Regions from separate parts of the Mesorhizobium sp. ES1-3 genome, predicted to be linked through region 1. Evidence: predicted binding sites of a transcription regulator. Region 1 holds the regulator's gene; each other region holds the start of a gene.
What was found. The regulator PhoB, encoded in region 1, activates phosphate uptake and scavenging genes when phosphate is short. The targets are predictions, from matches to a motif close to TGTCATNNANCTGTCAT.
Positions count from the first base shown of each region.

Region 2: phnC (phosphonate ABC transporter ATP-binding protein) is a predicted target of PhoB. The motif match lies at 1,274-1,290, and genes of this name have one in related genera.
Region 3: phnF (phosphonate metabolism transcriptional regulator PhnF) is a predicted target of PhoB. The motif match lies at 1,754-1,770, and genes of this name have one in related genera.

Region 1 is NZ_JAIUGW010000005.1:59,591-62,863, reverse strand. Features, by position in the region: gene pstB (phosphate ABC transporter ATP-binding protein PstB) at 1-107, shown strand, start outside; gene phoU (phosphate signaling complex protein PhoU) at 133-840, shown strand; gene phoB (phosphate regulon transcriptional regulator PhoB) at 860-1,549, shown strand; partial or broken gene LB536_RS09530 (sugar kinase) at 1,834-2,166, opposite strand; gene LB536_RS09525 (sterol desaturase family protein) at 2,219-3,190, opposite strand.
Region 2 is NZ_JAIUGW010000024.1:69,426-72,698, forward strand. Features, by position in the region: gene LB536_RS25305 (DapH/DapD/GlmU-related protein) at 1-442, shown strand, start outside; gene LB536_RS25310 (DUF1868 domain-containing protein) at 528-1,238, shown strand; gene phnC (phosphonate ABC transporter ATP-binding protein) at 1,369-2,226, shown strand; gene phnD (phosphonate ABC transporter substrate-binding protein) at 2,336-3,244, shown strand.
Region 3 is NZ_JAIUGW010000024.1:62,597-65,869, reverse strand. Features, by position in the region: gene LB536_RS25280 (carbon-phosphorus lyase complex subunit PhnI) at 1-599, opposite strand, end outside; gene phnH (phosphonate C-P lyase system protein PhnH) at 602-1,213, opposite strand; gene phnG (phosphonate C-P lyase system protein PhnG) at 1,213-1,674, opposite strand; gene phnF (phosphonate metabolism transcriptional regulator PhnF) at 1,793-2,542, shown strand; gene LB536_RS25260 (zinc-binding alcohol dehydrogenase family protein) at 2,545-3,273, opposite strand, start outside.

The sequences.
Region 1 (3,273 bases):
CTTTCATGTATCTGGGCGAACTGGTCGAATTCGACAAGACCGAGAAGATCTTCACGTCGCCTCGCGAGAAGCGCACGCAGGACTACATCACCGGCCGCTTCGGCTGATATCACGCATACGAGGACCAGGATCATGGCCGAACACACAGTCGCAGCCTTCGACGAGGATCTCGGACAGATCAGCAGGCTGATCAGCGACATGGGCGATCTCGCCGGCACGATGGTCGGTGGCGCCACCAAGGCGCTGCTGAATTCGGACAACGCGCTGGCACAGCGCGTCGTCTCCGACGACGCCATCATGGACGCGCGCCAGCGCGAACTCGACGACCGCGCCATCACCCTGATCGCCAAGCGCCAGCCGATGGCCGACGATCTGCGCCATGTCGTCGGCTCGATCCGCATGGCGGGCGATCTCGAGCGCATCGGCGACCTTGCCAAGAACATCGCCAAGCGCGTCGGCTCCGTCGGCCTCACCGCCACGCCGCGCGACCTGTCGCATTCGATCGACTCCATGGCGCAGCTGGTGCTGATCCAGGTGCAGGGCGTGGTCGAGGAATATGCGGCCGGCGATGCCGCCGCACTCGCCAAGCTCAGGAACGACGACGAACGCATCGACGTCAAATACACCTCGGTGTTCCGCGAACTCCTGACCTACATGATGGAGGATCCGCGCAACATCACGGCTTGCACGCATCTTTTGTTCTGCGCCAAGAACCTCGAACGCATCGGCGACCATGTGACCAACATCGCCGAGAATGCGTACTATGTGCTGACTGGCACGCAACTGCCCGCCAATCGTCCGAAGCAGGACGAGACGGCGATGTCGGTGCCGGCGGCTTGACGGCAGGGATGATCAATCGATGATCGCGCCACGCATCATGGTGGTGGAGGACGAGGAGCCGCTCGGTGTGCTCCTGCGCTACAATCTGGAATCGGAAGGGTACCAGGTCGAGGTGGTGACGCGCGGCGACGAAGCCGAGATCCGCCTCCAGGAGAACGTGCCCGACCTCCTGGTGCTCGACTGGATGGTGCCGGCGGTTTCCGGCATCGAGCTCTGTCGGCGCCTGCGAATGCGGCCCGAGACCGAGAGGCTGCCGATCATCATGCTGACGGCACGCGGCGAGGAGAGCGACCGCGTGCGCGGCCTTTCGACCGGTGCCGACGACTATCTGGTCAAGCCGTTCTCGACGCCGGAATTCATGGCCCGGGTCAAGGCGCTGCTACGCCGCGCCAAGCCGGAAGTGCTGTCCAGCGTGCTCAAGGTCGGAGACATCGTGCTCGACCGCGAATCGCACCGGGTCTATCGCAAGAAGAGCGAGATCCGGCTTGGCCCGACCGAGTTCCGGTTGCTAGAGTTCATGATGCGCCATCCCGGCCGGGTGTTCTCGCGCAGCCAGCTGCTCGACAATGTCTGGGGCGAGACGATCTATATCGACGAGCGCACCGTGGACGTGCATGTCGGACGGCTGCGCAAGGCGGTCAACAATGGCCGCATGCCGGACGTCATCCGCACCATCCGCGGCGCGGGCTACGCGATCCGCGAGGATTAAAGCGCCGCTCAGCCAGCGCGAGTGCAGCGAAACATGCCTCGCCTCGCGGAAATGGCCATTCAACTCGCTGTGCCGTTGCCATGTCGAGCGTGCTGTCGGGTTTGCGCATCTGAACCGGTGTCGAACTTTCCACTCCCCCCAACGTCGGCGTCACACCGATCACACGGCATGGGTGTCACTGTCATCGAAGCCGTCAATAGCTTGGGACGCCCAGTCAAGCAGTTGGGACGCGCAGTCCTGGCGTCCGGCCATGCGTTTCCCGGACTGCAAGGCGTTGCACGGTTTCAGGCAACGCTCTTCCCGGCACTCCCTCTCACTTGCACGCTCAGCGCGAAAATCTCCTGGTCGACGAAAGTCAATGCGCGCATGGCGCAGCCTTCGCGAATGAGCGGCAGCTCGTTCGGCTCGGTGTCGAAGGAAATCGATTCCGAATGCTGGCCGCCGGCGGTGTGGGCGATGGCCTCGCGCAACGCCGGCTCGATCAGGTCGAAGGCGGCGGCGCTGACGCCGACCATGGCGACCGGTGCGGGATCGATCAGCGCGAACAGGCTGCCAAGCCCGTATCCGAGCGTTTCGCCGGCCTTGCGGTAAAGAGATCGGGGGCTAGGGCGGTCTGCGGCGTAAACCTGCCTGAGGGCTTATATCACGTGCCCGTTCCGCCGGCGTGACCTATAGCCGGCGCCGCGCGGCAAGACGCGCCTTCATCCGTGCCTTTGCCGATTCAGTGCCATCGTGGAAGGTGTCGAACCACTTGTCCCATGGCACTTCCAGCGTGCCGTAGTTCACCTCAAAGTAGCGATGATGAAGCTGGTGGTGGAAGGTGCCCAGGTCGACGCGCTTGCGCCCGGCCAGCCAGAGCCCTTCGAACCCGGTATGGGTGGTAATGGCGTAAAGGCCATAGAACATCAGGTGGCAGATAAGATGCACCGGGCTGGACGGAACAACGAAATGGACCAGCGCGGTTCCGAAATAGAAAATGTGTTCAACCGGGTGCATCGCAAGGCCCGACCACGGCCCCACATCAATATTGCGGTGATGCAGCGCGTGGATGCGGTAAAGGAGCTTCGTATGGAGCAGCCGGTGAATCCAGTAGAAGTAGAAACTCTCCCAGATCGGGATCAACAGGAAGAGGCCGACGAACCAGACCGGGTGGCCGGACCATGTTAGAGTCGGCGCATAGCCATTGGCCATCGCCCACCAGACCAGCGCCTCGTATGCCGACCAGATCGTTACGCCCGAAGCCAGCGACCAGAACACGTTGTCGGCCAGTTGGCTGTCGAAACTGAAGGCGCGCCCCTTGCGCGGGTAGGGGCGCGGATCAAACTTCTTGTCGGTGCCCTGCAACTGGTGGCGGTGAAAAACAAGATGCAGCCCCTGCGCTACAACTACCGTCAGGCCGAAGTTTCGTAGCCAGATCACCCCGATCCATAGCCCTGGCTCCTTCGCCTGGGCAAGCGTGGGGCTGGCCAAGGCATAAGCCGCGAAGGCCAGCCCCACGATGACGAGATTGATTGAGACAGGCAGCCAGCTTCCGACATACCAGCGAAAGATCGCTGCGAGGTTCAGCGGCCAGCGCCAGACCGGCGCAATCTCAATGGGCAGGCTGTCGGGGACGTGGTTCCATTCCTTCCGGTCTGACATCGATGTCGCTCTTTTCCGGCCGTGGTTCATGCGCAGGGTATTGCTCGGAAATTGACAACACAAAGAATATCTTTTCAGGTATT
Region 2 (3,273 bases), on a different contig from region 1:
CGCCAACATCGCGGCAAGCGTCCGCCTCAACGCCACCAACCACCCGACCTGGCGGCCGACGCTGCACCACTTCACCTATCGCGCCTCGGACTATTGGGACGACGCCGAGCATGAGAGCGAATTCTTCGCTGAGCGTCGCGCCAAGCGTGTCATCATCGGCCACGACACCTGGCTCGGCCACGGCTCGACCGTCCTGCCCGGCGTCACCGTCGGCGATGGTGCGGCAGTCGGCGCCGGTGCGGTGGTCTCCAGGGATGTCGCCCCTTACACCATCGTCGCCGGCGTGCCGGCCAAGCCGATCCGCGAGCGCTTCGACCGTCGCATCGCCGAGCGCTACCAGGCGCTGGCCTGGTGGGACTGGGACCATGCGAGGCTACGTGCCTCGCTCGACGATTTCCGCGAACTGTCCGCCGAGGCGTTCCTGGAGAAATACGAAGGGTAGAGCATCAGATCATCGTCATAGGGCGAGCCTGTTCATATCCCTGACATACGATTCGGACAGGACGCCATCTCCCAAGGAGATCGCCATGCTCGACACCGTCAGACCCTCGCTCACCGGATTCTTTGCCGGCTCCAATCCGACGCCGCCGGCGCATCTTGGCACGCGCTACGATGGATCGGGCAACTTTCTCCTCGAGCCCGGCAACACCGTCGTCAGCCATCTGGTCGGCGGCTCGCCCTCCGAAGCGGTGGTGCTGGCCGTGCGCGAGAAGATGCTGGCAATGTCGGACGTCGACCGCCTCGCCTTTACACCCGTCTCCAGCCTGCACATGACGCTGTTCCAGGGCGTCATCGAATATCGCCGCCGCTTGCCTTACTGGCCACGGGACGTGCCGCTCGACACCAGCATCGACGCCATGACCCGCCTCTATCTGGAACGCCTGAAGGGTTTCCAGGGCGCCGGCCCGTTCAACATCAAGGTGGTCGAAGTTCTGCCGACCGGCCTCACCGTTGCCGGCGCGACCGACGAGGACATGCGCATCATGCGTGCATGGCGCGATGCTCTGACTGTGCCGTTCGGCTACCGGCACCCCGACCACGACAATTACCTCTTTCACATCACCTTCGCCTACCAGATCCAGCGTCTCGCCGACGACAGCGCTGCCGCATGGCAGGCGCTGTTCGACGATTGCCTGGCGCTTTTCGCGCGGCAGGCTCCGGTGATCGAGATCAAGGCCCCCGCCTTCTGCGCATTCCGCGACATGAAACATTTCGAGGAATTGCTGGTGCTTGGCTGATCGCCAGCAGGACGCCGACCGTCGTATCTGTGGAGCGTAACAAAACTGACATGCCGGCGACACGGCAGGTTCATGTGGCTGCGTTAGGCGAGAGCCTGACGATCAATATGGACCGGACTGGAACCAGCCCATGTCAGCAAGCTCTGCCACGCTCGAAATCCGCGGCGTCAGCCGACGATTTGGCAAGAACACCGCCGTCAGTGACATCAACATCTCGATCCCGCAGGGGCAGATGGTTGGCGTCATCGGTCGTTCGGGCGCCGGCAAATCGACGCTTCTTCGCATGATCAACCGTCTTGTCGACCCCAGCCAGGGGTCGATTTTTTTTGACGGGGCGGAGGTTTCCCAGTTGCGCGGCTCGCCCTTGCGGCGCTGGCAGCGCGATTGCGCCATGATCTTCCAGCAGTTCAACCTGGTGCCGCGCCTCGACGTACTGACCAACGTGCTGCTCGGCAAACTGAACCACCGCTCGACCCTGTCCAACCTTCTCGGCATGTTCTCGCGCGCCGAGTGCGCAGAGGCGGTCGCCGCGCTCGAGCGGCTCGACATCGCCCGTACGGCACTTCAGCCGGCCGGCACCTTGTCTGGCGGCCAGCAGCAGCGCGTCGCCATCGCCCGCGCCATGATGCAGCAGCCCAGGGTGATCCTCGCCGACGAGCCGATCGCCTCGCTCGACCCGCTCAACGCCAAGGTGGTGATGGATTCGCTGCAGGACATCAATCTGCGCGAAGGCATCACCGTCGTCACCAACCTGCATACGCTCGATACCGCTCGTACCTATTGCAACCGCGTCATCGGCATGGCCGCCGGCAAGGTCGTCTTCGACGGGCCGCCCGAAGAGCTCGACCGCGACGCCGTGCGTCTTGTCTACGGCGCCGACAGCAATGGCGGCGAGATATCGGAGGTCATCACCTCCACCAGCGTAGCCTTCAAGCAGAAGATCGCCGCATCCGCCGGACCGCTCGAACCCGCATTTCCGGGATACTGAGCCCATTACGGGCATAGCGAGCAGCCTGGATCGTCCGCCCGCGTCAAGGGCACTTGTCAAGATCAAGAACGCTGCCGGCGCGGGGCCGGAACTTACAGGAGAGATATCAATGTTCAGGAAGATGGTTTTCGGTGCCGTTTCGGTGCTCGCCATGGCCACCAGTATGGCCCACGCCGCCGACATGAAGGAATTTCGCGTCGGCATTCTCGGTGGCGAAAACGAAACCGACCGGCTGCGCAACTACCAGTGCCTGGCCGATCATCTGAAGACCGAGTTCGGCTTCGAGAAAGTTTCGCTGTTCCCCGCCGCCGACTATGACGGCGTCATCCAGGGCCTGCTCGGCGGCACGCTCGACTTCGCCGAACTCGGCGCTTCCGGCTATGCCAGCGTCTATCTCAAGGATCCGAAGGCGGTTACCCCGATCCTCACCACCAAGCAGACCGACGGCGCCACCGGCTATTATTCTATCGGCCTGGCGCTGAAGACCTCCGGGATCACCGACATCAAGTCGGCCAAGGGCAAGAAGCTCGGCTATGCCGATCCGGATTCGACCTCCGGCTACCTGATCCCGCTGACCCAGATTCCGAAGACCACCGGCGCCTCGAACGAGGCCTTCTTCGCTTCGACCCAGTTCAACGGCGGCCACGAAAACAACGTTCTGGCCGTGCGTGATGGCAAGGTCGACGTCGCGGTCGACGATTCCTCGGGCACCGGCGACTTCAAGAACGGCTACACCTCCGGCACCTTCCACAAGGAAGTCGCCAAGGGCGCCGTCGACCCCAACGACTTCGTCGAAGTCTGGCGCTCGGGCCTGATCCCGAACGGCCCGCTCGTCGTGCGCACCGCGATAGGCGACGACATGACCGCCAAGCTGGCCGCCTTCTTCACCGATCTGCCCAAGAAGGACAAGGCTTGCTTCGAAGGCGTCGAAGGCGGCGACTTCACCGGCTACGTTCCGGTGAAGCCGGACTTCTACAAGGTCATCGTCGAAGCCCGTAAGGCAGCCATCGGCGGCTAACGGCGAAATTGCAAAGGGGCGGTACTTCG
Region 3 (3,273 bases), on a different contig from region 1:
CGCGACAGCGCCTGCAGGCGGATGTCGCGCGCCATCGGGAATTCCAGCGGCTCACGGGTGATGTCGCCGGGAATGTGGTCCTGCGGCATGTCGCCATCGGGCTCGATCAGGCCTTCGCGAGCAAGGATGGCCGAGACACGCGGCATGGGCTCGGCCTCGCCGGCGCGCTGCAACGGTTCGGCGACATCGGCGCCGGCGGCAAGCTCCGGGTCGAGCAGGCGGTGGGTGTAGTCGAAAGTCGGACCAAGCAGCTGGCCGCCAGGCAGGTCCTTGTAGGTCGCCGAGACGCGCCGTTCGACCAGCATCGCGCTGGTGTCGATCGGGCTGGTGTAACCGAAGCGCGGCAGGGTGGTGCGGTAGGCGCGCACCAGGAAGATCGCCTCGATCATGTCGCCGCGGGCCTGGACGATAGCTAGCGCGGCGAGTTCACGGTCATAGAGCGAGCCTTCGCTCATCACCCTGTCGACGCCGAGCGCCAGTTGTTCGACAATCTGGTCAAGGCGCAGCGCCGGCACCGAGCGGTCGCCGCGCCGGCGGTCGGCAAGCAGGCTGTGAGCGTTGGCAATTGCGGCTTCGCCACCTTTGACCGCGACATACATCTTCAAGCCTCCATCGTCTTGATGCGCGTCGTGCGCGGCAGGCAGGTTATGCCGTCCGATGTGGCGAGGATGATGTCGACGCCACGAGGAAAGCGCTTGTTGTTTTGCTTCCACTGCTCGACGAAATGGCGCGGCATCTGGGCCGGTGCGATCGTGGCGCTGGTTTCGATGCCGGGGCCTTCCAGCAACAGCGGGGCCCCTGAAGCGAGGTCGCCGACCTGCAGGATCAGCGTCGTCGATCGGTCGGGATAGTCCTGCGTGCCCTGCGAAAAGCCATCGATCGCCATCATCTCGGCGGGCATGGCAATAAACGCGAAATGCGCGTCGGCTGATGTGTTGGCCAGCGGTGCGCCCGTGTGGAAACCAAGCCAGGAGCTGATCGCCACGGAGGCATGCAGTGCCGGGTCGAGCCAGAGCGGCGTGTCGTTGTCGCACAGCGCCAGGGCAATGGCGCCTGATGTTGCCGAAAGCGGCGCCGGCGGGCGGGCCAGGGCCGGTAATGGCTGGACACTGCCCGGCCGCGCCATGGCATCCATGAGGGCCCGAAACACGGCCTGGGCGTTGAAGACCGGATCGGCGAAACCGCCTTCGATCGATTGCGCAGCGATATCCATCAATCTTCTCCGCGAACCATGGTGAAGAAATCCACCTTCGTTGCCGCCGTCTCGGCGCGGCGTTTTTCGTGGGCAGCGGTCAGAGCCGAGCGCAGGGGCGCAATGAGCCCGGTCTCGACCTCGGTGCGGCGGGTAGGGTCCTGCCAGAGCGCGTCGGCGATGGCTGCAAGCTTCGCCTTCTGCTTGTCGCGGCCAAGCGCGTAGCAATGGCCTACTTGCCCGGATGGCAGCCGGACCGTGGCACGAGTGATGGTCGCTTCGCCGACATTGAAGGGCGCGCCGCCGCCGCCGATGCGGCCGCGCAGCGTGACCAGGCCGGTCTCGGGGCCGCGCAGCAATTCGGCTTTCGAAGGCAGGCCGGCCTCGTTCCAGAGCCGCACGATGTCATCGCCGCTCGATTGCGCCAGCGTCGCCATGGCGGCTTTGCGCTCGGCCTGATCGCGGGCTTCCTGTCCTCGCATCGCCAACTTTCCTCTTCGCTAAATTTGTCTATTGATATAGACAACTATACAAATTATACATATTACCTAACGCGAGTCCATGACGGGTGCGTGACAGGATTGGCCGGGGGGCAAAAACATGATCGGGCAGCAGGTGGCCGACAGCATCGAGCGGCGCAGCGGTGTTTCACTGTGGCGCCAGATCGCCGACAGGATCCTGCAATCGATTGCCAGCGGCGACTTCGCCGAGAATGCCGCGCTGCCGCCCGAGGTCGCGCTGGCCGAGCGCTACGGCGTCAACCGTCACACCGTACGCAGCGCCATATCGGCGCTCGTGCAGGAGGGCGTATTGCGGGCCGAGCAGGGACGCGGCACCTTCGTCTTGTCGCGCAAGCGGCTGTCCTATCCGATCGGCGCGCGGACACGCTTTTCGACTGGCCTGCAGGGGCAGACGTCGGAACGGCACATCGTACTGCTCTCCTCATCGAACGAGCCCGCCAGCCAGCGCGTTGCCGAAGGGCTCGGTTTGGCCCGGGGTGCCGGGGTAATCAGGTTGGAAACGCGCGGCGAGGCCGACGGACGACCGGTGTCGCGCGCCGCCGCCTGGTTCGAGGGGAGGCGCTTTGCCGGCATCGACAAGGCGATGGCGCAGACCGGTTCGATCACCGCGTCGCTCGCCCGTTTCGGTATCGACGATTATCTCAGGCAGTCGACGGTGCTGTCGGCGCGCCACGCGGACGCCGCCGATCTTGCCGACCTCGACCTGCAGCCCGGCGCCATCGTGCTGGTCACGGTGGCGGTCAACGTCACGCCTGACGGCCAGCCGATCCAGTTTTCCGAATCGCGCTTCCCTGCCGAGCGAGTGGAGCTGAAGCTATCGGCGCTGTAAGGCTATCCGATCTCGATCACGGCCTTGATCAGGCCCGACTTTTCGTGCGCCCAGCGTGCGAGATCCCCTGGCGTATCGGCCAGCGTGGTGCGGTGGGTGACGAGCTTGGCTAGCGGCACGGCCCCATTGCGGATCGAGGCGGCGACATGATCGAAGTCGGCGCGCAACGCATTGCGGCTGCCGATCAATGTCATTTCGCGCTTGTGGAACTCAGGGTCGGAAAAGACGATGTCGTCCTTGACGACGCTGACCAGCACCAGCGTGCCGCCATGCGCGACATGGGCGAAGGCCGATTGCACGGACCGGGTGTTGCCGGTGGCATCGAAGACCGCGTCGAAGCCTTCGCCGTCGGTCGCATCACGCACCAGATCTGACACGGGTGCTTGCGAGCCGTCGAGAATCGAAAAGCCGAGCTCACTCGCGGCGAAGGCCAGTCTTTCGCTGCTCATGTCGAGAAGTGTCACGTCGAGCCCGGCAATGCGTGCGAAGATGGCGGTGCCAAGCCCAATCGGACCGGCGCCGATGACCAGCGCGCGTCCACCGGGCTCGGAACGCGCGCGGCGCACGGCATGCGCGCCGATGGCCAGGAATTCGACGGCGGCGGCGTCGGCGAGCGACAGCCCGTTTGTGGGATAAAGGTTCTGCGCCGGCACCAGGATGCGTTCGCACATGGCGCCGTCGCGATGCACGCCGAGCACTTCGATCCTGACACAGCAATTTGGCTTGCCGTG